DNA from 3 places in the Peribacillus sp. NPDC096447 genome. Region 2 is predicted to be linked to each of the others. Evidence: riboswitches for the same ligand, from Rfam matches in the RefSeq annotation. Region 2 holds a riboswitch; each other region holds the start of a gene.
What was found. Region 2 has a riboswitch for S-adenosylmethionine ahead of metK (methionine adenosyltransferase). Riboswitches for the same ligand answer to the same signal wherever they lie in the genome.

Region 1 (10,671 bases), on a different contig from region 2:
TATATGACAACACAGATCAAATTACACATGCAAAAGGCAAGTTCCTTACAGCAGAAACTGCCCTAGAAGGATTAGGGGAAATGGAAGTGCATCCTGGAGCAGCAAAATACTTTAAAGAAAAAGGTGTTTCCAAGTAATGCAATTGGGTCGGTAGCTCGCTTTATGTGGCCTATCGGCTTCGTTTTTTTCTAAATGGGATATCTGGTTTTGAAAGGGGTACCTATGAAATTCAAGAGATTCATGGCATTTGGTATACCTCTGCTCATCGCTTTTTTATTCTTTTTTCCTTACAAGCATGTAATTGCCTTTTCCTTTGAGGACCAAGGGGAATTAATCGCATACTTTCCTTTGAAAAAAGAAAAAGAATTCAAGATTGAGTATACACACTCCATCCACCTCACGGATGTTTTGGAATCATATCGTTTATCGGATAAGCAAATCGAACAAACTGAACTTTCTTATCATGATTTTGCAGTCGGTATGCCTTCTAATGCGGAGGGGGAGGAAGTATTTGAAGAAAAAGACGGTACCTATTTCATAAAAAATATGAAACGCAATTTCACCCATATAGATTTACGGGTAGGACAAGTTAAAGCTAACCATCGTTTAATATATGATGAAAAACCATACACATTGGCAGACTTCATTAAACCAGGGACATGGGTCAGGATTTCATCGGAAAGAATTTCATTGTGGGAACAGTTGAAGGGAGTGAAGATTAGTGGCTGATAATGAAAAAATCAAATATTTAACCGAAGCGGAACAGCAGGAGTTATTGGAAAAATATGATCCAGAAGCCGGGACTAGGAAATTAACTGGTGTCTTGGGCCACATTGCGTTTTTTGGACTCCTGGCTTTTTCGCTATTCCAATTATATACTGCCATTTTTGGTGTTTTTACAGCACAAATCCAACGGACGATACATTTAGGGTTTGCACTCTCCTTAGTGTTTTTACTATTTCCAGCAAACCGGAAGAAGCGTGAAAAAGGAAAGTTTCAAATTGCCTGGTACGATATCATATTAGCGATCCTTAGTATCGGGGTAGGTGCATATTGGCCCTTATTTTTCGAAGATATCGTCATGAATGTAGGACGTTTGGGCGCATTGGATTTTGCCGTTGGTTTAATGGCCATTCTCCTGGTTTTGGAGGCAACCAGGCGTGCAGTGGGGCTTCCCATTATGGTCATTGCTTTGATATTCATTTTCTATGGAATTTTTGGACAGTATATGCCAGGATTCCTCGCTCATCGCGGTTTGACTCTAGAACGGATGGTGCAAACGATGTTCTTCTCGACAGAGGGCATTTTAGGCACTCCGTTAGCGGTGTCATCGACATTCATCTTCCTATTTTTACTCTTTGGATCCTTTCTAGTCCGAACAGGTGTCGGTCAATACTTCAATGATCTTTCAACCGCCATTGCCGGCAGAAGGATAGGGGGACCTGCAAAGGTTGCGATTTTTTCCAGTGCTCTCCAAGGAACGATTAGCGGAAGTTCTGTAGCTAATGTTGTCACTTCGGGAGCATTCACGATACCGATGATGAAAAATCTTGGATATAAGAAGGAATTCGCTGGGGCAGTGGAGGCAGCCGCTTCGACAGGCGGTCAATTGATGCCTCCGGTAATGGGGGCAGCGGCATTCTTAATGGTTGAGTTCATTGGGAATGGGATAACGTATTGGGATATAGCAAAGGCGGCTGCGATTCCAGCTATCCTTTACTTTTCAGGAATTTGGATCATGACCCATTTTGAAGCGAAACGACTTGGGCTGCGTGGGTTAACGAAAGAAGAGATGCCAAGTAAAAAGGAAGTGTTCGGCAAATTTTATTTACTAATACCGATCCTTGCCATTATTTTATTGCTCATGCTGAATATCACGGTTACACATGCAGCACTGTATTCCATTGCTATCTCGGTTCTTGTAGGTTTCATAAACAAGGATGTCCGTATGAAATTCATCGATATCATTTATGCATTGGTGGATGGAGCCCGAACGGCACTTGCGGTTGCAGCTGCAACCGCAGCAGCAGGAATTATTGTAGGAATCGTTACGAAAACCGGATTAGGGCTGAAGCTGGCAAATGGTTTGATCGATTTGTCTGGTGGATATTTGATTCCAACACTGATGCTAACTATGGTAGCGGCACTTATATTAGGAATGGGTTCACCTACGACCGCCAATTATGTCATCACATCGACGATTGCAGCACCTGCGATCATTTTACTTGGTGTTCCTGATTTATCTGCACATTTATTCGTTTTCTATTTTGGCATTATAGCAGATATTACTCCTCCAGTTGCTTTAGCGGCATTTGCAGCGGCAGGGGTGGCAGGTGGTGAACCGATAAAAACGGGAATTGAGTCATCAAAACTTGCTATCGCTGCATTTATCATTCCATATATTTTTGTTCTTTCCCCACAAATGCTGATGATCGATACAAATTGGATGGAGGTTGCCTGGGTCGTACTTACAGCAATGTCAGGCATGATTGCAATTGGTGCGGGTATTATAGGTTACTGGATGAGGGGGATGCACTGGTTAGAAAGAATCCTCGCGATAATCGTTGGTTTACTATTAATCTATCCTGAAACGATATCGGACATCATTGGGGTATCCGCTTTTATCGTATTACTGGCTTTACAATATCTTTGGAAGAGTGACAATCACCACAGCCCCAAAATCTTGGAAAATAACCAAAGCATAGAGAAAAATTGAGTCTAAGAATATCGTTCCTAAAAGTAAATGATAGAGCTGAACCATTCGGGGGGTGATTTTTTGAAGTGAAACATCATTGAGAACACAATGCCCAATCGGAATGTGAGACTGCTTTTCTCGAGAACAACAAGCATATTCCTACTAGGGTCATCTGTCGTAATTTCAGTTTCGTTATGGTAAAACCCTAATTGGTTTTAATTTGAAAGGAGACTAATTCATGAAATTTTTAAAAAGTTTTATTTTAGTTACTTTCAGTTTCTTTTGCATGATCACACCAGCTTTTGCAAGTGTCCCTGGAGTGGATACTTCAATGAAAAAAGGAGCAACAAAAGGAATCGTATCAGTTTCCCACCCTTTAGCGGCTGAAGCGGGCATAAAGATATTAAAACAAGGTGGAAACGCGGTCGATGCAGCAGCAGCCATTCAATTATCGTTAAATGTAGTTGAACCGATGATGTCTGGAATCGGCGGCGGTGGTTTTATCATGATTTATAATAAGAAAGAAAATAAAATAACGATGATCGATAGCCGCGAAATGGCACCGCAAAATGTTACGCCTGAACTATTTTTAGATGAAAAGGGAAAACCCGTACCTTTTAGTAAACGGCACACAACCGGTAAAGCTGTTGGTGTTCCTGGAACCCTTAAGGGGATGGAAGCTGCCTTAGAGAAATATGGGACATTGAAATTATCACAAGTTATGGACCCGGCCATTAAACAAGCTGAAAAAGGAGTTAAGGTCAATTGGATAACAGCGCAATATATCGATGAAAATGTAAAAAAATTAGAAAATAACGAAGAAGCTGCAAAAGTATTTGTGCCTAACGGAAAACCATTGGAAGAGGGAGACACCCTCGTTCAGCCTAATCTGGCAAAGACTCTTAAGTTAATAAAAAAACAAGGTTCAAATGTTTTTTATAAAGGTGAAATCGGGGAAGCCCTCACCAAAGAAGTTCAAAAACGTGATGGGACGATGACAACTGAAGATTTGGAAAACTATGTGGTGAAAGAGAGGGAGCCAATTAAATCGGAATATAGGGGATTTGAAGTGGTCGGGGCGGCTTCACCAAGTTCAGGCAGCTTGACTGTGCAACAGATTCTTGAGCTTATGGAAGGATACGATGTGCAAAAGATGGGGGCGAACTCTCCTGAGTATCTTCATCATCTAACCGAAGCCATGCATCTGGCTTTTGCCGATCGAGCTGCCTATATGGCAGATGAAGATTTTTATGATGTACCCACTAAAGGACTATTAGATGAAGAATATATAAAAGAAAGAAGAAAACTCATCAATCCAAATAAAGCAACAGCCGATGTCAAAGAAGGCGATCCATGGAAGTACGAAGACCAAGAACCGGTTTCAATGGAGAAGGTAAAAGAAGAGAAAACACCGATCGGACAAACGACTCACTTTTCTGTAATGGATAAGTGGGGAAATATGGTTTCTTATACGACTACGATAGAGCAAGTATTCGGTTCAGGTATCATGGTACCTGATTATGGATTCATGCTTAATAATGAAATGACGGATTTTGATGCCACACCAGGTGGCGTTAACCAGGTGGAACCAGGAAAAAGACCAAGAAGCAGTATGTCGCCGACCTTCATATTAAAAGATGGCAACCCTTTCATGGCCATTGGGTCACCAGGTGGAGCCACGATTATAGCATCGGTATCTGAAACGATCATGAATGTGATCGATCATCAAATGACAATTCAAGATGCGATACTTACGCCGCGTGTTTACTCTGCTGGCTATCCGACAGTTAGATGGGAACCGGGAATCGAGCAAAATACAAGGTTAGAGTTAATGGCAAAAGGGCATGTTTATGAAGAAAAACCGCAGCATATCGGAAATGTGCAAGCTGTTATTTATGATTATGAAAGGGGAAGAATGTATGGGGGTGCCGACAATACAAGAGAAGGAACAGTTCTCGGTGTGGATGGGTTTTCCTATAAATCGAAACAGCCAAGAGAAATGAAAGAAGAAAAAAAGGGGCCGTTTACCTTAAAAGTGAATGGAGCCATTTATCCTTACACAGCTAAACAAATGAAACTGATTGATGGAAAACCATATATCCAATCAGACAAATTGCTTCTAGGTTTGGGTGCAATTGAAACAGTGGATTTGGAAATATTTAAACCAGATAAAAAATCCTACTTACCGGTGCTAAAAGTCGCAAAATCATTAGGATATAAAGCAAAATGGAACGAAAAAGACAAAGTTGCACTTTTGGAAAAAGATCCGGCTGATATTGAAGATCCAGACGATGATGGCAGTGTCACGAATTAATTTTATCCTGTAAATATAGACTGAAATACCTTTCGCAAGATGTTAATAAGGAATCAAGGCCAAGAGCAATAAAACATTCCCCTTGTGCAATGTGCATAAGGGGAATATTTTTTGGTCATTATTCAATGAACCGTTGGATTCTTTTTTAGGCATCAACCTTACCATCATTCCTAAAAAAGCTATGTATGTCCTCGACTAACCTACATACAGCAGGAGACAGATAACGATCTTTCAAAAAAGCCAGGTAAACAGTCCTTTCCAAAAAATTCGAATCAATCGCACGAATTGCAGTATTGGGGGTTGCAGCGGATTTTATATAGCTTTCCGGTAAAATTGTAACCCCAAGACCTTCTTCCACCAAACTGCAAGCCGTTTCAAGCCTTTCTATTTCGTATAGGATATTCGGAATTGCATTTTCATCCTTAAATGCTCTTAAGATATCATCTCTTGTTTGAAATCCAGTTGTGCTGATGATCAATTCTTTCTTTGCAATGTCATGGAAAGTGATGGACTCTTTTTGATTTAACTCGTCATCTTTATGGATCAAAAGCATGAATTTTTCATTATAAAGGGGAGTGGACAGAATTTCATCATTGTTGATGGGCTGGTTCGTGATGGTGAAATGAACATTATACCGATTTAAGGAATCGAAAACTTTCTCTTCCCCTAATATTTCCCTTACTTTTATATGAATATTAGGATAATTGATTTTGAAGTTCCTGATTATCTTCGGGAACCAAAATTTGAATGATTCTATGGAACCTATAGATACTGTTCCGCTTCCAATTTCCTTCATTTCCTTAAGCTCCACTTGCATATTATCGAATCTTCTTAACAGATCAACAGATCTCGCATAAAAAACCCCCCCTGCTTCCGTAAGCTCAAGACCCCTTGTATTACGTTCCAAAAGCTGTAAACTAACTTCATTTTCTAATTTCATTATGGCATTACTTAGGGAAGGTTGTGATATATGCAGCATTTTTGCTGCTTTTGAGAAATTCTTTTCCTGGACGGTGGTAGTGAAATACCGAAGTTGACGAAGATCCATTTATTCTCCTTTCTATAGCTTTAAACTATAGATATATCGAATTTTTGTATTGGTAATTATATATTATCTCATTTATAATTTTTAAAAAAGATATTTCGGAATTTTTTAAATAAAGGAGAAATTATGTATACTAATCCGACTTCAAAATATTGGAATGGAAGAATTGATTCCCAAACTGACATGGACAGCTTCAGATACCACCAAAGAGTACGGTTGGCTCCGATATCGGAATTAGCCATCTCTTCCAATGCATCAAAGACCTTTGGGTTGATTGGCTTCAAATGTGATGAAGGCGTCAAAAGGAATAAAGGCAGGATTGGTGCTGCAGAGGGCCCTGATCATATTAGGCAGTACTTGGCGAAATTACCCTGTCATTTACCGTCACAAACCGAGCTGGTGGATGCTGGCGATGTAATATGTGAAAGTACGGAGATGGAGGCCGCCCAATTCGAATTGGGATCGGCTGTTGACCGGATATTGGAGACTAAAGCGATTCCTATCATACTTGGGGGAGGGCACGAAACCCTCTATGGCCATTATCTTGGGATAAGGAAATCCATTGGACCAAAAGCTAGATTGGGGATCATTAATATTGACGCGCACTTTGATATGAGGCCCTATGAAAAAGAAAGTTCATCAGGAACGATGTTTAAGCAGATCTTGGACGAAGATCAAAGTTGTGGATATTTATGTGTCGGAATTCAGAAGCAGGGGAATACGAAGGCACTATTTGAAACCGCTGAGAGAAGTAAGGTCGACTACATATTGGAAGAAGATTTGTCATTGAACGAAATGGATGAAACAAAGCGGCGGATAAATGAATTCGTTAATAAAAATGACTGCATTATGCTTACATTATGTACGGACGTTATTGATTCAGCCTACGCACCTGGGGTAAGTGCACCATCGCCGTTTGGACTGAATCCGAAATTGGTCCGTGCGATTATTAGGCATATCGTATCGAATGAAAAGATCCTCTCCTTTGACATTTCGGAAGTGAATCCTTCGTTGGACGAAAATAATAAAACCGTAACATTGGCAGCACATTTAATAAATGAAGTTTTGCTGCATTTTAAATAATGAATGGACATGGAAGAGGGGCAATTCCAATTTGGTCCTTCCAGCTTTCCTCAATGTTATATCCATGATCAATTATCAGTATTGAAGCTAAAACCTTTGACAGCACCCAGGCTGTCCGTGAATCATTCATGGACAGTCTTTTTTACGCCTCCTTTATATGGGTTAATGGCCCCAGCCATTGCTTGACTCCCCGTTATAGGATTAACCATGGCTCTGCCAAAGTTCACTACTGATACTTATGGGTTTTTGGTTTATAATAACAACCATCTAGGGGGGATTTTTTATGAATGAATATAAAGTGACGGTCAGGAATGGCAGTACCTTGATCTTGTCGGAAATCATTAAAGCTGAAGATGAAAGAGAAGTCCTTGGAACTCTTTTGATTTCCAGCGAATTATTTAATCAACCATTTACCGACATCAGGATTTTAGAACGCTGATTTGTGCCTGTCCGTTCGATTTGTTACACTGTAATAAATTCTAATACGGTAGGCGATAGTATGTGTGGACGTTTTACCCTTTTCACTGACATTGAAGAAATAAAAGATCGGTTTGATATTCAAGGATCGTTTGATGAGGAATACCAATTCAGCTACAATATTGCTCCCTCCCAATCCGTGCTCTCTGTCATTAATGACGGGGCAAAGAATCGACTTGGATATCTTCGGTGGGGACTCATTCCTTACTGGGCAAAAGACGAAAAAGTGGGCTACAAAATGATCAATGCCAGAGCGGAAACCATTGCTGAGAAAGCAAGCTTCAGGAATGCGTATAAAAAGAAGAGATGCTTGATAATCGCTGACTCTTTTTATGAATGGAATAAGACACCGGAAAGAAAAATACCGATGCGAATAAAACTGAAGAATCATGCTCCATTTGGAATGGCGGGTATCTGGGAATCCTGGAAATCTCCTGAAGGAATCAGCGTCTATTCGTGCTCCGTTATAACAACCGTTCCTAATGAGCTAATGACCAGCATTCATGATCGTATGCCTGTCATCCTTAAACCAGAAGATGAAAAAGATTGGTTGAATCCAACCAATAATGATCCTGCATATCTGCAGCAGTATTTAAAGTCATTCGATTCGGAACAGATGGAAGCCTTTGAGGTATCGACTGATGTGAACTCGACCAAAAATAATTCATCTAACCTAATACAACAAATTTGCTGAGAGGTCATTAGACCTCTTTTTTATATGAATTCCGTCCCGATAAATGAAAATAATTGATTAACTGCACATGTCAAGATCTCTTTATAATCAGTAAGGAGTGCATGTGAAATAATTTAAAATTAAACCTTGCGAAAATAGACAAAATGCTGTACTCTTATATTTGCTTTTCAAAACGACTTTGATGTCACTTTCAGAAACTAGATTGGTTTCGGCAGGTTTCCAGCCTGGTGCTTTTCTGGTAGACATCGTAATTTTTGATAAATTATATAATTTAGATCTTCTTATCAAGAGAGACGGAGGGACTGGCCCGAAGATGTCTCGGCAGCGGACTTAATAGGAGTGCTGTGCCAAATCCAGCAGGCTGATTTTCGCCTGAAAGATAAGAAGGGTGTTTTTTATAAATTAAAAGACCTCTTCTTGTTGTTAAATAGAAGGGGTCTTTTTTATGCTGACAGTTTTTTTGCTATAGCTCCATGACTTGATAATCAAGTTAAAACTGGTGTTATTTGCGTAAACTGTTAATAGAATAAGAGCTGTGACACATGTCGCGGAAAAAATAAAAAGAGGTGTACATCATGAGTGCAAACAATAAAGGGAATCCATGGGCATTGATCCCATTTGTCGTATTTTTAATTTTATTTATAGGGTCCGGAATCATCACTAAAGATTTTTATTCATTTCCGGTGATTGTAGCGATTTCAATTGCTTCGGCAGCTGCATTGGCAATGAATCGGAAAGAGACATTCAATCAAAAGGTTGATATCTTCTGTAAAGGTGCCGGTGACGCCAATATTATGCTAATGGTTATCATTTTCCTTTTAGCTGGCGCTTTTGCCGAAGTTGCCAATGGCATGGGGGCAGTTGAATCAACAGTGAATCTTGCCTTAGCTGTTTTTCCGCAAAATCTATTAATGGTAGGGATTTTCATTATTGCTTGTTTTATTTCTTTATCCATGGGGACAAGCATGGGAACGATTGTTGCACTGGCACCTATCGGGGTCGGGATTAGTGAGCAAACAGATATTTCGCTTGCCCTTTCAATGGCGGCCGTTATTGGTGGTGCGATGTTTGGGGATAACCTTTCCTTCATTTCAGATACGACAATCGCTGCAGTTCGAACTCAGGGAACGAAAATGAAGGATAAGTTTAAAGTGAATTTTTTCATCGTTTTACCTGCGGCCATCATCACATGTGCCATCCTAGGAATTTTAACGATGGGTGAACAAGCCGACATCTCCCAACAGTCTTATAATTGGGTGAAGATTCTTCCATATCTTTGCGTATTGATCACTGCATTGGCAGGAGTCAATGTGTTCTTGGTCCTTTCCATCGGAATCGTATTTGCCGGAATTATCGGGTTGGCGGACGGAAGTTATCAACCGTTGGGTGTCATCCAAAAAGTTGGAGAAGGAATGGCGGGAATGTATGAAATCTCCTTCCTTGCCATTTTAATTGCAGGTATGGTAGCTGTAATCAAACATAATGGTGGCATCGATTATCTACTTCACCTAGTGACCCGAAATAGCAAATCAAAAAAAGGCGCGGAATTCAGCATTGCCGGGCTTGTTGGTTTGACAAACCTTTCAACGGCAAATAACACGATTTCGATTATCATTGCCGGGCCACTTGCCAAAAATATCGCTGAAAAGTATGGGATTGATCCGCGTAAATCAGCGAGCTTGCTTGACATATTTGCATGTTGTATCCAAGGGTTGATACCATATGGAGCACAACTGCTGGTTGCAGCAGGAGTAGCAAAGATTTCTCCGATAAGCATCTTGCAGTATTCATATTATCCAATACTAATTGGACTTTGTGGCGTCATTGCCATCCTGATTGGTTTTCCACGGTTTCAGCCGGGTAATGATGAAACGAAGAAACGTACTTCTTAAAAGAGAATAATAAGAAAACACCCTGAATCATTGGATACAGGGTGTTTTCTGTATGGGTGAAATACTAAAACATAAGCAATTCAAAAGTCTTCCTCGCATTTATGTCTGTATCAGTATTTAAAAATTAATCAAGGCCGTTTTCAATTCATCTGCTTAATTCCAATCCATATAGATAATGGTTGTGTGTACGACATTTGTCATGAATAGAGGACGACTCCAACTAAACCAGAAAGAATAATTACATAGGCTGGGTGCCAGCGTAATTTCATTAGGGCAAATAACGATAATCCAAAAACGAGTAATAAGCTTATCGTATGCCAGGAAAAGTTCAGCGCTATCATATGATTGGAAAGTGCAAAGCTGATCGCTGCAAAGAGGATTAAACTAGTGACAATGGGTCTTAGTCCATAGAACATGGAGTGAATAACTGGGTAATGATTCAATTTGATGAAGAAGGTGGCTATAACGGTT
Region 2 (10,671 bases):
GGAGAGCACCTTCACATTGCTCTAAAAAATGATCGACGGATTGTCTGGTTGCCATTTCAAACCCTCTCCTTCGCGTCTCATTTGGATGATTCGGAATCATCTTGTCTAGTTTGAGCAAATAACGGGTGGATTATCATTTTTTTTGAGCCAATCAACCTTTATCCCAAAACTTCTCACCTTGATGGGAAATGAATTGCTCGATCCATTCGGCAAAACCCATGTGGAGTTTCTCGCCTTCTTCAAAATCATCGATATGGCCTTTTACCATTAAATACTCCTTATCACCTTTAGCGACGGCTTCCCCATCAATGACGATATTATCTTGATAAATGCAGGCCACTTTATAGCATCCCTCGTAGGAATTTTCATATGTGTAATTAATGATATCATCCAGGCTGTATAAATCATTTTCCCCACCCGATTCCACATTATCGAACAGACGGCATCCATTGGTTATTTTTAAAAACTCCTTATAATCCTCGGGCAGAAGCAGTCCGGTTTTCTTTTCAAAGGAATGAATTTGTTCATCCGAAGCAGGTGAATTGAAGGTGCAAGTGGCTTTGTATATGAATCCATCTTCATTTACTTCGATCACCTGATTATTTTCGGCTAATTTCTTTTTCATTTGATTAATCGCTTCTTCAACTTGACCGGTCATGTCCATCAGCTCCCGATTGGATATAGTCATTCAAAGATATACTGGAAATAGCAGCAAAATGTTTAGCCCTCAAGTATACAGTATACGCTTATTTTTCAAAAAAAGACCTAGCTGCGAGAATGTTGTATAATATATGTTGCGATTTAATTTATTTAGGAGGTTGCTGATTTGAATCAGGCAAACCCGTTTATATATGCAACGGATAACAAACGATATCATACATGGAATTACCACCTGAGGGAACATTTTGGACATAAGGTTTTTAAAGTTGCCCTGGATGGCGGTTTTGACTGCCCGAACCGTGATGGCACCGTCGCACATGGCGGCTGTACCTTCTGCAGTGCCTCAGGCTCTGGTGACTTTGCGGGCAGCAGGGTTGAACCCCTCGACGTTCAGTTTAAGAAAATCAGCGAACGGATGCATCATAAATGGAAAGATGGAAAATATATGGCCTATTTCCAAGCGTTCACGAATACGCATGCCCCAGTGGAAGAACTTCGCGAGAAATTTGAAAGTGTATTGACCCAGGAGGGTGTCGTCGGGCTCTCCATTGCGACACGTCCGGATTGCCTCCCAGATGATGTAGTCGAGTATTTAGCGGAATTGAACGAACGGACCTACCTTTGGGTGGAGTTGGGTCTCCAGACGGTTCATGAAAAGACCGCAACGATGATCAACCGTGCCCATGACTTCGATTGCTACAAAGAAGGCGTCGATAAACTGCGGAAACACGGCATCCGCATATGCTCCCATATCATCAATGGCCTTCCTCAGGAAGATTACGGTATGATGCTGGAAACAGCCCGGGAAGTTGCCAAACTCGATGTACAGGGGATAAAGATCCATTTACTTCATTTACTAAAAGGGACACCGATGGTCAAACAATACGAAAAAGGCCTGCTCGAGTTTCTTGACCGTGACGATTATGTCAGCCTGGTATGCGACCAGCTGGAAATAATCCCTCCAGAAATGATCGTTCACCGCATTACGGGCGACGGTCCCATCGATTTGATGATCGGTCCAATGTGGAGCGTCAATAAATGGGATGTCTTGAATGCCATTGATGCCGAATTGAAACGCCGTAACAGCTGGCAAGGAAAAAATCATCATACGGAGGTACAATCATGAAGCTTGACCGAATTTTGCCATTCGCCAGGATTCTGCTGGAAAAAGCGGTCCATCCCGGGGATATAACCATTGATTGCACGATGGGCAACGGTTTTGATACGGTATTTCTTGCAGGACTTACAGGTGAAAACGGGCATGTCTATAGTTTTGATATTCAGAAAGAAGCGATCCAAACCACAGCGGCGAAACTAAAGGCCGAGAATTTACAAGAGTGCTGCACCCTCATTCACGATGGGCATCAACATTTGAGCAAATACATCAGGAAAGAGCATTCCGGAAAGGTCACGGGTGCCATATTCAACCTGGGCTACCTTCCTGGCGGTGACAAATCAATCATCACCCAAGCCGATACGACGATATCAGCCATTGAACAGCTATTCGAACTGCTGGCACCTGAAGGCATCATCATCCTCGTCATTTACCATGGTCATCCAGGGGGATCGGCAGAACGGGATGCATTGATGGATTATGTACAGAACTTCCCTCAACAGAAAGCCCATATCCTGAAATACGGGTTCATCAACCAATCAAACAATCCGCCATTCATTGTCGCGATTGAAAAGAGATGATGACTTTTGACACCGTTCGATACGAACGGTGTTTTTTCAATCCCAACTCGCAGAAGCAGAATTACCAATCACAACATTTTGAATTTTTCGTCTATAATGATTATAATGATAGAAAATAGATAAGAGGGTGCAGAAAAAATGGAACATTTGCCTACTTCATTACTGACGGATATATTGACTGAAAAAATCAAAAGGGATTCAAGTGAACAATACGGGGAGTTTGTCTGCTCGCTTAACTCGTTGACAGAAAACCAAAAAAACATGGAGGACCTCAAACAATTCGATCACCATTTTGATAGGTTCCTGCCACAGCTCGATTTAATGATTTCCACTCAAAACCATGAAGCGATCATGAATATGAAAGCGACGCTTTTGGACCTATTCGCCAATGACTTAACCTTCAAATCCATTTATCTTCTATCCACCGCATTATCCAATAAAAAAGAACTTACACATTTGAACCAATTTATGTACCCGGTTACTTTCTGGGCACCGGTGATCAAGTCAAACAAGTTGCTTAAAAACGCAGGCTGATTCAAATTAAAAAACTGCCGAAGGTCTAACCTCGGCAGTTTTTTATTTATCCTGAAGTATGTACTGATCAAACGACATACCCTAATATTTTTAAACGGTTTTCAACAAAACTCAGCGCATATTGAAATACATCATCACGTTCTGGTTCATTGAAGATTTCATGATATAGCTTCGGCCATTCCTTATATTGCTTTTCACTGGCCAAGTTATAATTAAACCACTCGCGAACCGCCTTCTTGTTCACGACTCGGTCATCTCCGCCCTGCATGACCAAAAGCGGCACATCCTGAAATTCAGGAATCTCTTCAAAAGCATCCTTCATAGCCTGTGCAAGCTCGCGATACCAGCGAACCGAAACCTTTGTGATATATAATGTATCGTTTCTATCGGATTCACGGATTTCCGCACTTCTCGTCGCCATTTCAGGTGTCAATCCAGATTCAACCCTGAACTTAGGCATCACGATGTTCAAACCATGCGAGATGGTTGTCAGGAACTTCCGCGGCTTCGTCACGAGGCCCAAGCATGGAGAAGAAAGAATCACCCCTGCAATGTCCCATTCCTCTTCCTGAAGAAGGCGTATCGAAATCAAACCGCCCATGCTGTGTCCAAGTAAAAAGACCGGCAACGAATATTCGTAAGCCTCTTCTATCCAGCTTTTCACTTCGTCCAAATACTCATCAAAGGAATCGATATGTCCCCGGTAGGCGCGAGTTGTCATACCCTGCCCAGGAAGGTCGCCCATGACGACATGGTATCCAGCTGAAAGCCACATTTGTGTTAACCACTTATAACGTCCGTGATGTTCCATTGCCCCATGAATGATGACAATGACGCCCTTTGCGTCTCCTTCTGTCTCCCATTTCCACATTCGAAATCCCCCTTTCACTTTTCACTTGTTGTGTACGATCCATGATAGTTAAATAATATATATAAATTATAACCATTTTCGTGATTTTCGACAAAAAAGAAATCTAACAAGTTGTACATTGCTATTATAAATAGCCAAGTGTATTTGCATACGGTATATTAAAATAATACATAAAAACATTCACTTCGGAAAGGAAATGATTGAAAATGATTATTTATCCGTATAAAGGCAAAGAACCTGAAATTGCCGAAAGCGCTTATATTGCTGAGAATGCTGTCGTGACAGGTGATGTCAAAATTGGCGACGAAACATCAATTTGGTTCAATTCCGTCATTCGCGGTGATGTATCCCCAACCATCATCGGGAAAAAAGTCAGTATACAGGATAACAGCGTCCTGCACCAAAGCCCAAATAATCCATTGATCATCGAGGATGAAGTAACCATTGGCCATCAGGTCATTTTACATAGCTGTAAAATCCGTAAAGGAGCTCTGATCGGCATGGGATCGATTGTACTTGATGAAGCCGAAATCGGCGAAGGAGCCTTCATCGGTGCCGGCAGTCTCGTTCCCCAAGGTAAAGTCATTCCACCGAACATGCTGGCATTCGGACGCCCAGCTAAAGTCATTCGCGAAATCAACGAAGAAGATCGACAGGATATGGAACGCATCGTTCGCGAATATGCCGAAAAAGGACAATACTATAAAACGGCGGAACGAATAAAGTGAATTGATTGAAAGTTACGAGTATTGTACTCAACTCACGAGTATTTGTTACAAATTCACGAGTAAACGTTCTAAACTCACGAGTATTTGCTACAAATTCACGAGTAAACGCTCTAAATTCATGAGTAAAAGCTCTAAACTCTCGAGTAAACGTTCGAAATTCACGAGTAACGCTTCAACCTCACGAGTAGATGATCCAAACAAACTTGTAAACGACCTTAACTCACGAGTTTTGCACATATTTTATATTTCTTTGGGATTCTTGAATTATTCCCGCTGACGGCAAAATTAATCCACAAAAAAAGGTGCCCCGCAAATTGCGGGACACCTTTTTTATATGATTTACGCTTGTGCTTTTAATGTTTCTGCTTTGTCCGTGCGTTCCCATGGAAGATCGACATCTGTACGGCCAAAGTGTCCGTAGGCAGCTGTTTGTTTGTAGATCGGGCGACGAAGGTCAAGCATTTTGATGATGCCAGCTGGACGAAGGTCGAAGTTGGCGCGAACTAGGTCAACAAGGACTTCTTCGCTAACTGTACCAGTTCCGAACGTATCAATTGAAATCGATACAGGCTCTGCCACACCAATTGCGTATGCCAATTGAACTTCCGCTTTGTCGGCAAGGCCTGCTGCCACGATGTTTTTCGCAACGTAACGAGCAGCGTATGCAGCAGAACGGTCAACTTTAGTAGCATCCTTACCAGAGAATGCACCGCCGCCATGACGAGCGTATCCGCCGTAAGTATCAACGATGATTTTACGTCCAGTAAGACCAGCATCCCCTTGAGGTCCGCCAATTACGAAACGGCCAGTAGGGTTGATGAAGTATTTAGTTTGAGCATCGATCAATTCAGCTGGAACGACTGCTTTGATCACATGTTCTTTTAGATCGGCTTGAATTTGTTCAAGCGTAATTTCTGCATCATGCTGTGTAGAGATAACGATCGTATCTACACGTACAGGACGGTTATTCTCATCATATTCAACAGTTACCTGTGTTTTACCATCAGGGCGTAGGTAAGCAAGAGTTTCATCTTTACGAACTTGAGCCAGGCGGAATGAAAGTTTATGCGCCAATGAAATCGGAAGCGGCATAAGCTCTTCTGTTTCATTACAAGCAAATCCGAACATAAGACCTTGGTCCCCTGCACCGATTGCATCGATTTCTTCCTCTGACATGTTTCCTTCACGAGCTTCCAATGCTTTATCGACTCCAGCTGCGATATCGGCAGACTGCTCATCAATGGAACTCAACACTGCACAAGTTTCAGCATCGAAACCGTATTTCGCACGTGTGTAGCCAATTCCTTTAATCGTATCACGAACGATACGCGGAATATCCACGTAAGCGGACGTTGTAATTTCACCAGCAACAAGTACAAGACCTGTTGTTACGCTAGTTTCACACGCAACACGTGCATTTGCATCCTTAGCAAGGATAGCATCTAAAATGGAATCTGAAATCTGGTCACAAATTTTGTCCGGATGGCCCTCTGTAACAGATTCAGAAGTAAATAGACGTTTCTTTGACATCATATTTCCTCCTTGGAAGTTAGTATGTTGTAGGCATAAGCCTGATTTTTACGGAACTCGTTTCCCTCATTAGTTTCAACTATAGACACAGAATTACTTATGAAAAACACAAAAACCTTCCCTGGCAAATGAGGAAAGGTTTAAAATTCTGTCTTCTATCCTTTCACTCTTATCGTTCAAGGGTTTTTTACCTTGCTCAGGTTAGCACCATCACCACTATTCCTTGAAGACCTTCGCTTTATTTTCGGCGATCGATCTTGGAGTCAAGTTCAATATGGCAGGTTGCTGGGTTTCAAAGGGCCTGTCCCTCCACCAACTCGGGATAAGAGAATCCGTACAATTTAAGATATTATCGTATCTGGTTGGAATTTGTCAATGCTTTTTTAAAAAGAACATTTCCGCCCAGTATGGCGTTCATTTGAAAAACATGTTGATACAGCGTCTTAGAAGGGTTTACAATGCAAAATACGAATAGAAATGTTGAAAATTGCCATTAATAATAAGTATTAAGCATAAGAAAAACGACTTCACCATTGGAAATATATTGCTTACTTACTTCCTATTAAAATAAAATTGACTTCATTAAAGTATATGTGATAATCCTGACTCGGTTCCTGCCGGAATAAAATGATTAACGCAACCAGCTGAAAATAATCACAAATCAGAAGAAATAGTATAGACTATTTAAATGAATGTGTTATACTAATTGTAATCTAAAAACTTAAACAAAGGAAGGTACCTCATATATGAATTCTGTAGATGTTTCTAATGAGTTACACCAGTTATTAACAGGAAACAATGTGCAAACTCAACTTTCAGTTCCTCAATTGGTCGAAAAGGTATTAAGCAGAAATGAAGGCGTTTTAACATCAACCGGCGCAGTAAAAGCTGAAACTGGCAAATATACTGGTCGTTCACCTAAAGATAAATTTATCGTGGAAGAAGCATCCGTTAAAGATAAAATCGATTGGGGTTCAGTGAACCAGCCAATTTCCGAAGATGTGTTCAATAAACTATATAATAAAGTAGTTGACTACCTAAAAGCAAAAGAAGAGATTTTTGTTTTTAAAGGTTTCGCTGGTGCAGACGAATCATCTCGTCTTCCAATCCGTGTTGTTAACGAATATGCTTGGCATAACCTTTTTGCCCATACTTTGTTCATCCGTCCAAATGAAGAGGAACTAAGAGGTCACGAAGCTGAATTCACAATCCTATCTGCACCTAACTTCAAAGCAGACCCAGAAGTGGACGGAACCACTTCCGAAACTTTCATCATCGTTTCATTTGAACGCCGTACCATCCTGATTGGCGGAACGGAATATGCAGGAGAAATGAAAAAATCGATCTTCTCGATCATGAACTACTTACTTCCAGAGGCTGGAATCCTTCCAATGCATTGCTCTGCTAACGTAGGACGTGAAGGGGACGTCGCTTTATTCTTCGGACTGTCCGGTACAGGCAAAACAACTTTATCAGCAGACACTAGCCGTAAACTGATCGGCGATGACGAGCACGGCTGGTCTTCTAACGGCGTATTCAACATCGAAGGCGGCTGCTATGCGAAAACGATCAATCTTTCACGTGAAAAAGAACCACAAATTTTCGATGCAATCCGTTTCGGTGCCGTATTGGAAAATGTTGTTGTTGATCCGGATACACGTGAAGCGAACTATGATGACAGTTCATTGACTGAAAACACTCGTGCTGCTTACCAAATGCAAGCGATCGATAACATCGTGAACCCAAGTATTGCAGGACATCCAAATACAATCATTTTCTTAACAGCTGATGCTTCAGGCGTTCTGCCTCCAATCAGCAAGCTTTCCAAAGAACAGGCAATGTTCCACTTCCTAAGCGGATACACTAGTAAATTGGCTGGTACTGAAAGAGGAGTAACTTCACCGGAAGCTACATTCTCCACTTGCTTCGGATCACCATTCTTACCGCTTCCGGCTCAACGCTATGCTGAGATGCTTGGTGATAAAATTGACGAGCACAATGCAAAGGTATACCTTGTCAACACTGGATGGACTGGCGGAGCATACGGAACTGGAAGCCGTATGAAACTTGCTTACACTCGTGCAATGGTACAAGCGGCACTTGAAGGTGAATTAGCAAACATCGAAACGATCAAAGATGATATCTTCGGCTTGGATATCCCGCTTCATGTTCCTGGTGTTCCTGATGAAGTGCTTCAGCCAATCAAGACTTGGGCAGATCCTGCCGCTTATAAAGAAGCAGCAACGGACCTTGCCGCACAATTCCGTGCTAACTTCAAGAAATTCGGCAGCGTTCCAAGTGAAATCGAAGAACTTGGCGGACCGACAGCTTAATAAATTTTACACAAAAGGACCAAGCTCTTGCTTGGTCCTTTCAGTTTGTCGACAAAAAATGTCTCTTACCGAACCATGATTTTATAACATTACTTGGTTATCCTTCATTCATGGTTTACTTTTTGAATGGAATCCTCAGAAATTTGCGACAATCCTGCAACTGACTATCCAAGACCCCACTAGATACATAAGCGAGGAGTCTGGCAGACAGTCGGCAGAAATGATGAAGCGGATTTAATGCGTGGACCTTAAAAATAAATACTTCGGAGTCCGAATAGTGATGTGTAGATCGAATAACGGCGGGGAACGGTCGATTAACTGCAGTGAACGGTTGAATATAGTGCCATGTACGTCGATTAACTGCAGTGAATGGTCGAATATAGTGCCCTGTACGTCGATTAACTGCAGTGAACGGTTGAATATAGTGCCGTGTAGGTCGATTAACTGCAGTGAACGGTCGAATATAGTGCTGTGTAGGTCGGTTAACTGCGACAACGGTCGAATATAGTGCCATGTACGTCGATTAACTGCGACAACGGTCGAATAATGTGCCATGTACGTCGATTAACTGCAGTGAACGGTCGAATATAGTGCCGTGTAGGTCGAATAACTGCAGTGAACGGTCGAATATAGTGCTGTGTAGGTCGGTTAACTGCGACAACGGTCGAATAACTGGGTCTTCACTCGAATAATGTGCCCTGTAGGTCGATTAACTGCGACAACGGTCGAATATCTGGCTAGCCAAGCCCCCGCCAGATTGTTTGGCGGGGGCTTGGCAGAAAGGGAGTGGATTTCTGAGACCAACTGAAACGTTTCCACAGTTTCTGAAAGGACCAAGCTCTCTTGGTCCTTTTCTTCATTGATTTTCTGCCCTCCGTTCCTCCGCCAGATTATGGATATTCAAAAAGGGCACTGTCATAGTCAGCGCCCCCTGAATCCTTATTCCAATATCGATGTTTGTCCAAGTTTTTAGATGATCGCTTTATTCCTGGCTTTTTTCATGGACATCGTTTTGTATTGATATATATTGCCCAGGTTGGCCACCGGGACATCTGTTTTAGTTGCATCAATGCAATTGCGTGTATCCAAAATCAATTTATTTCTCATGAGATTTGATAGATTATCATAATCCATTTGTTTAAATTCATCATGGTCGGTCAGGACAAGTATCAAGTCGGCATCATTTACAGCGTCTTCCACTGATACGACTGGCATCTTTCCAGATTGGACATGCGGGTCATGTAAGGATACATCCATGTTTTCCATCCCCATCAAGATATTGACGACATCAATGGCTGGACTTTCACGAATATCATCTACATTTCCTTTGTATGCAAGACCGAAAACAGCTACTTTTGGCTTCCGGATCCCCTCTAGCATCATCCTTACGGCATTAACGATATAATAAGGCATCGATACGTTGGTATCGCGAGCCAATTTAATGATTCTCGCTTGCTCTGGTGCCTTTGCAACGACGAAATACGGATCGACCGCTAAACAATGGCCGCCAACTCCTGGTCCTGGTTGGTGAATATTTACACGAGGGTGTTTGTTTGCCATTGATATGACATCCAAAACATTGATATCCAGCTCGAAACAGATTTTCGTCAGCTCATTCGCAAGGGCGATATTGACATCCCTGAAGGTGTTTTCCATCAGTTTGGACATTTCAGCCGTTTTCGCATCCGTCTGAATGATCTCTCCTTGAACGAAGGTTTTATAAACAAGACTTCCTTTATATGAGCATGTTTCCGTGATGCCCCCGACTATACGGTTATTATGAACCAACTCTTCAAGAATCCTTCCAGGTAAAACACGTTCCGGACAATGAACGAGGAAAATGTCTTTTCCGATGGTAAGGCCCGTCCTCTCGATCATCGGTCTAATATGATCATCCATGCTTCTTGGCGCAATCGTCGATTCAATAATGATGACATTCCCTTTTTTGATAAAAGGAAGAATGTTTGAGGTTGCATCCATGACATGAGTTAAATCACATGATTGATGCATGTCCTTTTTATTTGGAGTAGGAACTGCGATAATGAAAACATCCGCATGTTCCGGGCTTAACGCAGCTCGGAACTTATTGGAAGTAAGCACTTCTTGCAATACCTCCTCCAATCCAGGTTCTTCGATATGGAGCCTGCCGCTATTCAAATTGGAAATAATCTCAGGATGGATATCCACGCCGACAACATCGACACCGTGTTTCGCAAACATTAAAGAAGTCGGAAGTCCTATATAACCAAGTCCGATTGTACAAAGTTTCATATAAACCACTCCTATCTATTTTTCTGCTACACTCAAATTTGTTAGGCTG
Region 3 (10,671 bases), on a different contig from region 2:
TCATTTCACTTAATAGATTTGAAAATGTGTGCGGGATCGCAGGTGAAGTCGCGAACACACCAAGCTTCGCTCCTGGATCATCCGTAGCTTTCCAGTGTGGCAAATAGTGCAGGAATACTAGAGTTGCGCCCAGGATTGCGCCAATCATCTGGGCAACGATGTAACCGGGCACATCACTCCAAGGAAATTCTCCAATAATGGCAAAACCTACTGTGACCGCCGGGTTTAAATGCGCCCCGCTTATGGACCCCACTGCAAAAACACCCATAGTAACGGCCAATCCCCACGCAATCGTGACAACGATCCAGCCGGCATCTTTTGCATAGGAACCCTTTAAGGATGAACCAGCCCCAATACCTGCTCCGAATACAACTAATATCATCGTGCCTAACACTTCTCCCCAAAATGGAGTCATGATAAAACCCCTCCCCTGATAAATTTTTAAACCTTGCCAACAAATAAAAGGAGATCCACAGCAGAACTATCTTCATAAATAAATTATGAATAGATCTGTTGTGAATCTCCTAGTCTCCGTCACATATATTAACTTGTACTGTAAAATATACTAGGTTATGAAAACGCTGTCAATATTTTGTGAAAAATTAATCTGTTTTTCTGTAATTTTTTTCAATTTTCCCCTATTAGACGATATCCCATAATTCAGTTTTGGATGTGGTGATCGACGAAGCTCCAGCATCAAGGGCATTCAGGACTTCATCCGAAGTACGTATGAGGCCGCCTGCAAAAATCGGTGTCTGCAATCGTTCCTTCACTTCTTTTATCATCCATGGCATGGCGCCCGGCAATACTTCGATATAATCCGGCTTGGTTTTCTGCACCAGCTTATAACTTTTCTCAAGCGCATGTGAGTCTATTAAAAAGATTCGCTGGATGGCAATGACCCCCTTTTGCTTCGCCTTCAATATAACGCTTGATTTAGTCGAAATCAGCCCATAGGGATTATATTCCTGGCAAATGAATTCTGTCGCGTACTCATCACTTCTTATGCCATGGATCAAATCGACATGATAAATCATTTTCTTATTATGCTGTTTTGCCATCATACTTACATTTTTCAATTGTGATATATGCAAATCAAGAAACACACCTATTTCATAGGAACTTTCTAGAAATCTTTCAAAATCCTTCATGCTTGCTGAAGCAGGCAAAATCTTTTGATCCATCATTATCCTCCTCATTCCCAGAAAAACTCAAAACTTCAAGTTATTTAGTATATTTTAAAGAGCTTGATTTATCAATCACATTTTTTTCATGCCCAATCTCACCATAACACTAAAATACCTGGCACTCCCTTTATAGATTACGGATAAGGTTGTATGTAAAATATCCCTTAACTCATAAAGAAAGTTTCATTTTCAATGCACCTTCGACAAGTTCATACGATTTAATTGTACCCACCGGAATTTTTCTCACGATGTTCCAAGCATTAACATTCATTTTGATCGTTCTTTTTTCAAATTCAAAAAATGGCGGTCTGTTAAATATCCTTTGGTTGATGAAATTCCTGTCAATTGGTTCCATTTCCACTAATTCAAATGAAATCGTTCTTTTTTCCACATGATCCGGTTTTAATGTAATCCGGAAAGCTACGTTTTTCTTAAACATCATTTTTTTCACTTCCATCGTTCCGGAAAGCACCATATGCTTTGGCGTAATCTCGACTTTAATATCCTGACCAGATGATTTCATTTTTATGATTCTCTCTATCATAGCTTCAGTTACCGTTATCGGTATGCCACTTTTGAATGGACTCATCCTTGCATTCCCTCCCCACTCAAAGCATATGCCTGATTCCCGGGTGCCGTTAACATTTCAGCGTGAATTAATAAACGGTATATTCTAAATATTCAACCTCCAACGCTTGACCTTTGTAAAAACTACCTGTATAGTCATAATTAATTTAATAGACAACTCTTATCCAGAGAGGTGGAGGGACTGGCCCTTTGATGCCTCAGCAACAGACTGATCATGTACTGTGCTAATTCCAGAAGTGTAAAAACTTGAAGATAAGAAGAGTATATAGCTTTGTTGCCAACACCTCTTCTTATTTTTTAAGAAGAGGTTTTTTATTTTTAAAAGGAAAGAAGGAATGCAACATGTCAATCACATTAACGAAAGCACCATTCAGGGCCGATCACGTCGGAAGTTTATTAAGACCGGAACGTTTACATATTGCCAGAAAGCAATTCAGGGAGGGTACCCTTTCAGCAGAGCGGCTTCGTGAAATTGAAACCGAAGAAATCAAACGGATTGTCGATAAGCAAATTGAAGTTGGATTAGAGGCTGTTACGGACGGCGAGTTCAGACGAACATGGTGGCACTTTGACTTCCTCGAACATTTAAATGGCATCGAGGGATATGTGACTGAAAAAGGTCTCACATTCGATGGTGTGGAAACAGAGAGATATAACGTTCGCAATACCGGGAAGGTTTCATTCAATCCTGAACATCCCTTCATTAGTGATTTCATTGAATTGAACAAAATCGTGAACGGACGTGCCATTGCCAAGCAAACCATTCCCAGTCCGAATCAGTTATTTGCTGCAGGCATTCATAATGAAGACATCTACCCTGATATTGAAGATTATGCAAATGATATCATTAAGGCGTATCAGCATGCTTTGAAAGCCTTTTATGAAGCAGGTGTGCGTTATCTTCAATTGGATGATGTATATATTGCCAGACTTTCAGCTCCGGATTTCCAGTTCAAAGATGGAAAATATACGAGGGAACAGTTAATTGATCTTGCACTTCGTGTCATTAATGGAGCATTGGAAGGCAAACCAGAAGACCTTGTCGTCACTACCCACCTATGTCGCGGAAACTATCAGTCGACTTGGGCGTTTGAAGGAAGCTATGCCCGTATCGCCCCAACTTTATTGGCAAAGGAAAAAGTGGATGGATTCTTCTTGGAATATGATGATCAACGCTCAGGGGATTTCAAACCATTGGAATACATTCCAAATGGCGGTGCACAGGTTGTACTGGGTGTCGTCACTTCAAAAAATGGCGAAATCGAAGACAAGGAAGCTGTTAAGGCACGCATTAAAGAAGCCTCGCACTTCGTTCCTCTCGAACAATTATGCTTAAGCCCGCAATGTGGCTTTGCCTCCACCCATCACGGCAACAAACTGACCGAAGAACAGCAATGGGAAAAGCTGAAATTCGTCGTTGATGTAGCAAAAGAAGTATGGGAATGATTTTTTTGCGGAAACTTTAATACTGATTTACAAGATTCAACAACCTAATCGGCATTATATAAGCGTGCCGATTAGGTTTATACTTAAATCCTAAAACTGAAAGCAAACAAAAAAAGAACGGCCAGCACGTTCCCTTTTTTACTTGCAGCTATCATCATCAGCATCATCCATTTTCTTCACAAATATATCATCCGTCACCCTATCTTCCAGCTTGTTCCTCAAGGCCAATTCCGCAGCCTTCCCATCACTAGGCGATCCGTCCGAGAAATACATCGGAAACAAGGAGAAAAACATAACATAGAAAGAAAAATAGATGAATTGATACCAGATTACCGAGCTGTCCAGGATATTCTGATACACTAAGCTATATATGATCAGCATGCTGATTAAATTAAAGATAGCCCCCCCTAAATATATCAGCGTATTCGTCAATCGATTATCATGTTTCAATCCCTTGAACTCGCAAGTCCCATTCCAAAAATAATATTTCCTCACCTCTATGTTCCTAAAAGCAAAAAGTTTATTACCACAACCGATCAAGATTTTCTTTTCTGATCCCCCAAAGATCGTAACAAAGAAAATATGCCCGCTCAAATGTATCAGCGTAACGATCGGCATGATCAAAAAAAAGGAAAATAGAAATTTAATGATATCAGAGAGACCAAACATGTTTAATCACCCCTCCTTACCAGAGCATTTTCAGGATGCTACTCTGATACCCTGCCCACACTAGTTATAACTAGTAAATTTTCACAGTAGTAATATGTTGCTTTCCACATGTGATAAGAGGATAATTTGTTCTCTTCTGCTTAATCCGGCCTACCACCGATTAATTCGACCTATCTCCAGCTATATTCGACCTATCTCAGCTTTATTCGACCTTCTCCCAATGATGTCGACCTTCCTCCTGCTTTTTCCGGCATTCAAAAACAGGCTATCTCCTTCCAAAAAACTCGGAAAAGTGATAGCCTTTACATCTTTATTTAGCGATTGGGGGTGCGAAGAATTTCTGCGTTGTTTTGTCCTGGCCTCAAGCCTGCATGTTTATATTCAGGGGTGAAAACCGATGTTTTGATCGGGCAGGCGATTTGCTTCTGGACATTTCCTTTTCCGTCAGGTACCTCGACGATCATTCCCCTCTCCTTCAATTGGGGGTGTTCGGCCGCTTCGGTGAAGGTCAACACTGGTTCTGCGCAGGCCTCAAAATCAGCGAATATTCCCTGCCATTCTTGAAAATCTCTTTCAAGGAAAGCAAGTCGGATGGCCGTTTTAAATCTGATTCCGCTTTCTTCATCGCTTTTCATGCTCAGTTCATACAATTCGGGTGCACCGATCGCTTCGCATAATGCTTTTCGAAATGGGGGCTCAAGGCTCCCTACCGAAAAATGGCGTCCATCTTTCGTTTCGTAAAAGTCATAAAAGGACCCTCCGTTCAACATCATTTTTTCTGGTTCAAGCTCGAGGCCCCCTTGTAAATTCAAAGGTGCGGATATGGCATTCAAGGTAAAACTGCAGTCGGTCATGCTGATGTCGATGGCTTGGCCGAATCCCGTTCTTTCCCTGTGAATGACTGCAGATAATATACCGATAACAGCATGCAATGAGCCTCCGGCAAGATCTGCTATTTGGGTTCCGTTTTTTGCCGGTCCGCCCTTTTTCGTACCGGAATAGCCTGATAAGCCAGCAATCGAAATATAATTAATATCATGTCCCGGTCGGTCTTTATAGGGACCAGTCTGGCCGAAGCCCGTGATGGAACAGTAAATCAGCTTTGGATTGATTGATTTTAATGCCTCATACCCCAGTCCCAGACGTTCCATGACACCTGGACGGAATTGTTCAATGACGATATCGTATTCCTTCACTAGGTTTTTTACGGATTCGATTGACTCAGATTGTTTTAAATCCAGTGTGATCGACTTCTTCGATCTGTTAAGATATTGGTTCACACCCCATGAATCCTTTGCTCCCGGCCTCTCTACCTTCAAAACATCCGCTCCTAAATCCGCTAGCATCAAAGTGGCAAATGGGCCTGGCAGTAACGTTGAAAAGTCCAATACTTTTAAATGAGTCAATAAGGTCATCAGCCGTGCACCTTCCCTTTCCATTGAAAATATTAAAAGCTTTCCCCGTCGTTCTGTACATTCAATTTTGCAGAGATTACGATTATCATATAACACCTCTCATCGGATATGTATAATTTTCCATTCAACAAAAATAAAAGCGGAATCGGCTTCCTAGCTTTTTGATTATGAGCCTAAAAAGTAAAAGCCGGACAATTTAATACTGCATTGTCCGGCTGATTTCACTTTAAGGTAGTTCATTCATATTTTTTGTCAAAGTCAAATTCGACTTCATCAAGTTTAACGAATTTAGTTTTTCTTATCAGTTTATAGCCAAACCATAAACCAAGGAAAAGCGGGATTCCCAGGTATGCAGCTATAACACTGCCCCAATCGATCTGGTCTGAGAAAAAGGCTTGGATATTTTGGGACAGGATGACGATCATGCCAATTGCAATGGCAAAGATCGGACCTATCGGAAACCATAATGCCTTATATGGCAGCTTCTCCAATGAATGGCCTTGAGCGATGAATGCTTTGCGGAAACGATAATGGCTGATGGAAATGCCCAGCCAAAAGATGAATCCTGTAATTCCAATGGCATTCATTAACCAAATATACACTTTACCATCACCGAATACGGAAGCTAAAAAGGCTAGCATACCGATGGAACATGTCAAAATCATTCCTGCAACCGGTACCCCTCGTTTATTAAGTCTTGCAAAAATACGCGGTGCTTGGCCATCTTTTGCCATGGAATATAGCATACGCGTAGATGCATATAGACTAGAGTTACCTGCTGATAACACCGCTGTTAAAATGACTGCATTCATAAGTGAAGCTGCAAAGGCTACTCCAGCCTTTTCAAATATGAGCGTGAATGGGCTTACCATGACGTTATCGCCTTGTAAACTTGAGCTTGTATAAGGGATAAGCAGTCCTATCACAAAGATTGCCAATACGTAAAAGAGCAGGATTCTCCAGAAGACACTTTTAATGGCCTTCGGTATATTCCGTGCAGGATCTTCACTTTCACCGGCAGCCACGCCGACGATTTCAGTACCTTGAAAAGAAAAGCCGGCCGCTATGAACACGATGAAGACACCCATGAACCCACCCGGGAATGGCGCGTCATCGACGGTGAAGTTTTTAAATCCTACTGCTTCGCCGCCCATAATGCCGATAATCATTAATATCCCAACGATTATAAAAATAACGATGGCTGTAACTTTTATGAAGGAAAACCAGTATTCGCCTTCACCATACCCTTTAACCGATAAATAGTTTAATAGGAAAATGAGCACCAAGAATGATGAACTCCACAACAATGATGGACTATTCGGAAACCAGAATTTCATGATCATTGTTGAGGCTGCCAACTCTGCCGCTATCGTCATCGACCAATTGAACCAATACGTCCATCCCAAGGCAAACCCAAATGCCGGATCGACGAATTTCGATCCATAGGTACTGAATGAGCCGCTTGTCGGCATGAATGCTGCCAGTTCCCCTAAGCTCGTCATCACAAAGTACACCATTGCCCCAACTAAGGCATAAGCAAGTAATGCGCCGCCTGGTCCAGCTGTATGAATGGCTGCCCCGCTGCTGAGGAACAGCCCGGTGCCAATAGCCCCTCCAATGGAAATCATCGTTAAATGGCGGGATTTTAAACCGCGCTTTAGTTCTTGTCCTTCTTGCTGTGGAGGATGCAAGATGTCATGTTCTTGTTTTGGTATCATAAATTTTCATCCCTTTCTATATAAGCGCTTTCAATATGGAGAAATCCATTTAATAAATTTTCCTATTTCATAGACTTTCAAATAGACCTAATTTACAATTCGAATTCCTTTTCTGAATATATGCAATTTTCATGCCAAATTTATAAAACGCAATATTCAACAAATCATCAAAAAAATCGCCTTAAATAGACAAATTCTTTTGCACTTTACGCCACGTTTTTTTGCACATTACGCCATGTTTTTTTGCACTTTTATTCATTTGGTTCAATTTTAATACATATTACTAAAAGAATATATTCAAAGAATATTTCTACTAAAAACCATTTTTCTCCATTTTATTCCTTTAAATGTCATATTTTTTTCAAGTTTTCTCTATTTGATAATAAATATGAAACGATGTAAAAATGAGGTATTCTCATGAAGGAGTTGAGTGTTATGAAAGGTAAGGTATTTTTAGGAACTGCACTATCCATCGGTCTATTATTTTCTGCTATTCCCCATCAAGAAGCCTTAGCGGCAAAAAATGTGTTAAGTGTTGAAAAGTACAATAAGCATAAGGATTCGCTAGAATACAAGTCTGGGAAACTTACGGACCCATCAAAGCAAACGGCAGAAGATATCATTCTTACCTTTTTTGATGAAAACAAAAAGTCTTACAAGCTAGAAAAGCAAAAGGCGAAAGACTCCTTCACGATTCAGAAAGAAAGCAAGGATGAATTAGGCAATACCGTCCTTAGATTGCAACAAACCTATAAAGGCGTACCTGTATGGAATTCCACACAAGCAGTATTGATTGACGCTAAAGGTGTATTGACCGTCGTATCCGGTACGGTTGAAGCCAATCTAAACACGAAATTAGCCAAAAAGGCTAAAAAAGGCATCAGTAAATCCGAAGCTATCAAAATAGCGGAAGCGGATCTTGGGTTCACTCCTGCCTATGAACAATCACCTGAATCTGACCTATATGTATACGCAAATGAAGGCAAGGCCGATTATGTATATAAAGTCAATTTGAAATTCTTAAGTCCGGAACCAGGAAATCATAATTATTTCATTTCAGTCAAAACGGGTAAAATCCTGAATAAATATAATACACTAGATGAAGTGACGGGAACCAATTCCGTCGGAACGGGCACGGGCGTCTTAAACAACACCGTGTCGCTGAACACTACCTTATCCAACGGTCGATACTACTTACAAGACAATACACGCGGTAAAGGCATCTACACTTATAATGCCAATAACCGTTCAAGATTGCCTGGTACACTCTTTTCCAACACAACAAATGCTTTTACCACTTCTGCCGATAAAGCTGCGGTGGATGCCCATTATTATGCGGGTAAAACCTATGATTATTACAAATCGACATTTGGACGGAACTCTTATGATGGAAATGGAACCATCCTGAAATCAACCGTACATTATGGCTCAAGATACAATAATGCTTTCTGGGATGGTACCCAAATGGTTTACGGTGATGGAGATGGCACGACGTTCATCCCATTGTCCGGGGGTCTCGATGTCGTTGCACATGAACTGACGCATGCGGTGACTTCCTCGGAATCGAATCTTACCTATCAATATGAATCCGGTGCTTTGAATGAAGCGATATCTGATATTTTTGGCACCGTTGTAGAATTTAAGAATCAAAGTGCCAAAGCCGATTATTTGGTCGGGGAAGATATTTACACTCCTAACATTTCCGGTGATGCACTCCGCTCGATGGCTAATCCAACATTGAATGGTGACCCTGACCATTATTCGGACCGTTATACAGGAACGGGTGATAATGGCGGCGTTCACACGAACAGCGGAATCATTAATAAGGCAGCTTATTTAATCTCTGCAGGCGGAACCCATCATGGCGTGAGTGTATCCGGGATCGGCATTGATAAACTAGGAACCATCTTTTACCGGGCAAACACAACTTATTTAACTACCTCGTCGACTTTTTCACAAGCCAGAGCGGCAGTCATACAATCAGCCTCTGATTTATACGGATCAAGCAGTGCTGAAGTCACAGCAGTCAAAAATGCCTTTACAGCTGTCGGTGTGAATTAAGAGATTTATCTATATGACCGGCACCTCCCTAGCTTCACTTCTAGCGGAGGTGTTTTTTCTTATGCGGGGCTATCCCGATAATTTGAGCAGTTCGCTACCTTTTTTCGGCCTTCAAGTGAAGAATTCCGTCCTTTGGTACGGGGAGAGCCTCAATAAAAACAATCTTGTCGTTTGCTAAAAATGATTAATTCCGTAAAATAGTTGCTTTTCTTCTTATTAACTGTCAAGCTTAGATGATCTGGACTATATTGAATAGAACAAGTAGGTGACGAACATGATTGAAGTTAAAACTTCCACACTCAGTGATGGTGAGTTCAATAGAGGCGTATTCGCAACACGGGATATTAAAAAAGGTGAGCTTTTGCATGAGGCACCTGTCATTGCATATCCAAACGAGGAGCATGTTTTCATAGAGAAGACATTGCTGGCTGATTATGCGTTTGAATATGGTATAAACCATACTGCCATGCTTTTAGGCTATGGCATGTTGTTTAATCATTCTTATACACCCAACGCTACGTATGACATAAACTTCAAGAATCATACGTTTGATTTCTTTGCTTACACCGACATAAAAGCAGGAGAAGAAATCCTGATTAATTATAATGGTGAAGTCGATAATGAGGATCCGCTTTGGTTCAATAAAGAAAATGATGGTGAAGATGAAGCTGAATGATCATTGATCATTCATGAAAGCACTTGTACTTTTGAAAGACCTGTCCAAGGGTCTTCAAAAGAAGCGGGTGCTTTCCTTTTTCCTTTTACCTGCTTGATGAATTCACTGCTGGATTTTACTAAAAGGATATAAGCAATAAAAAACCCCATTAAGAATAACTTAATGGGGTCATTTCACGTTAACGTACGGATGGGTTACTTGATTTCGTTTTGGTTATTGATTGGAATTGGCCCTTAACCTTATCAATGGTTTCTGGTGTGGCTAGAGACCTTATTTGACTCATCGTTTTTTCACGGGTTTTCTTATTGCGCATTAAAAATGCGGCTGCTCCTATCAGGACGGTTCCAAGCATTTTGTTTGATGGCATGTTAGTTTCCTCCTTCAAGTTAGTCCTATATAGTATTCCCCCTATCAGCTAATTTAAACAAAAGCATATTTTTGAGAGAGCGGTTTCGCTTTTATTCATCCTCGCTCAGGCTTTCGATAAACTTTATGCTTTCGGGATTTTTCACGACTTTTTCAGCTTGATCCGGGTCAGCTTTCGTTTGCTTCATGTTGTTAAGTTTATATGTCAGCACTCTTTTCACTGACTCGTCAATTCTATCCATTGGAACTTCCCCTGCTTTTACTGCTTGCAGTAATCCGTTATAAACCTCAAGCTCATGGGAATATTCATGACAGACAAGTAATAAATCAGCTCCTGCAAGGATTGCCTGTTTCCCCATCTCTTCATAGGAGAAATACTTGTTCACAGCACCCATTTCCAAATCGTCTGTAACGACAAGTCCTTCATATTTAAGTTTCCCCCGAAGCAGGTCTTCGATGATGATTTTGGAAAGGCTTGCTGGTTTTTCTTTATCATAGGCTGGATATTTAATGTGGGTCACCATCACGAAAAACTTTTGGTTATC

Region 1: linked by a shared signal. The riboswitch ahead of ACIQZD_RS12765 (Na+/H+ antiporter NhaC family protein) and the one ahead of metK (methionine adenosyltransferase) in region 2 are both predicted to bind S-adenosylmethionine.
Region 3: linked by a shared signal. The riboswitch ahead of ACIQZD_RS14500 (5-methyltetrahydropteroyltriglutamate--homocysteine S-methyltransferase) and the one ahead of metK (methionine adenosyltransferase) in region 2 are both predicted to bind S-adenosylmethionine.

What each region holds. Positions count from the first base shown of each region.
Region 1 is NZ_JBIWEV010000003.1:309,257-319,927, reverse strand. It holds gene ACIQZD_RS12805 (TAXI family TRAP transporter solute-binding subunit) at 1-137, shown strand, start outside; gene ACIQZD_RS12800 (DUF1850 domain-containing protein) at 223-729, shown strand; gene ACIQZD_RS12795 (TRAP transporter permease) at 722-2,716, shown strand; gene ggt (gamma-glutamyltransferase) at 2,934-5,009, shown strand; gene ACIQZD_RS12785 (LysR family transcriptional regulator) at 5,155-6,057, opposite strand; gene hutG (formimidoylglutamase) at 6,181-7,137, shown strand; gene ACIQZD_RS12775 (hypothetical protein) at 7,421-7,576, shown strand; gene ACIQZD_RS12770 (SOS response-associated peptidase) at 7,637-8,308, shown strand; SAM riboswitch class I at 8,587-8,694, shown strand; gene ACIQZD_RS12765 (Na+/H+ antiporter NhaC family protein) at 8,884-10,200, shown strand; gene ACIQZD_RS12760 (chromate transporter) at 10,398-10,671, opposite strand, start outside.
Region 2 is NZ_JBIWEV010000007.1:167,042-177,712, forward strand. It holds gene ACIQZD_RS22430 (DUF2524 family protein) at 1-55, opposite strand, end outside; gene ACIQZD_RS22435 (SMI1/KNR4 family protein) at 152-658, opposite strand; gene mnmL (tRNA modification radical SAM protein MnmL/YtqA) at 827-1,786, shown strand; gene mnmM (tRNA 5-(aminomethyl)-2-thiouridylate-methyltransferase MnmM) at 1,783-2,355, shown strand; gene ACIQZD_RS22450 (hypothetical protein) at 2,494-2,889, shown strand; gene ACIQZD_RS22455 (alpha/beta hydrolase) at 2,957-3,760, opposite strand; gene ACIQZD_RS22460 (gamma carbonic anhydrase) at 3,970-4,488, shown strand; gene metK (methionine adenosyltransferase) at 4,828-6,021, opposite strand; SAM riboswitch class I at 6,185-6,347, opposite strand; gene pckA (phosphoenolpyruvate carboxykinase (ATP)) at 6,765-8,351, shown strand; gene ACIQZD_RS22475 (nucleotide sugar dehydrogenase) at 9,321-10,622, opposite strand; gene ACIQZD_RS22480 (glycosyltransferase) at 10,664-10,671, opposite strand, start outside.
Region 3 is NZ_JBIWEV010000004.1:28,752-39,422, forward strand. It holds gene ACIQZD_RS14485 (MIP/aquaporin family protein) at 1-415, opposite strand, end outside; gene ACIQZD_RS14490 (glycerol-3-phosphate responsive antiterminator) at 642-1,184, opposite strand; gene ACIQZD_RS14495 (hypothetical protein) at 1,357-1,776, opposite strand; SAM riboswitch class I at 1,933-2,034, shown strand; gene ACIQZD_RS14500 (5-methyltetrahydropteroyltriglutamate--homocysteine S-methyltransferase) at 2,118-3,221, shown strand; gene ACIQZD_RS14505 (hypothetical protein) at 3,360-3,890, opposite strand; gene ACIQZD_RS14510 (CaiB/BaiF CoA transferase family protein) at 4,205-5,305, opposite strand; gene ACIQZD_RS14515 (amino acid permease) at 5,542-7,023, opposite strand; gene ACIQZD_RS14520 (M4 family metallopeptidase) at 7,459-9,084, shown strand; gene ACIQZD_RS14525 (SET domain-containing protein) at 9,359-9,760, shown strand; gene ACIQZD_RS14530 (hypothetical protein) at 9,939-10,127, opposite strand; gene nagZ (beta-N-acetylhexosaminidase) at 10,219-10,671, opposite strand, start outside.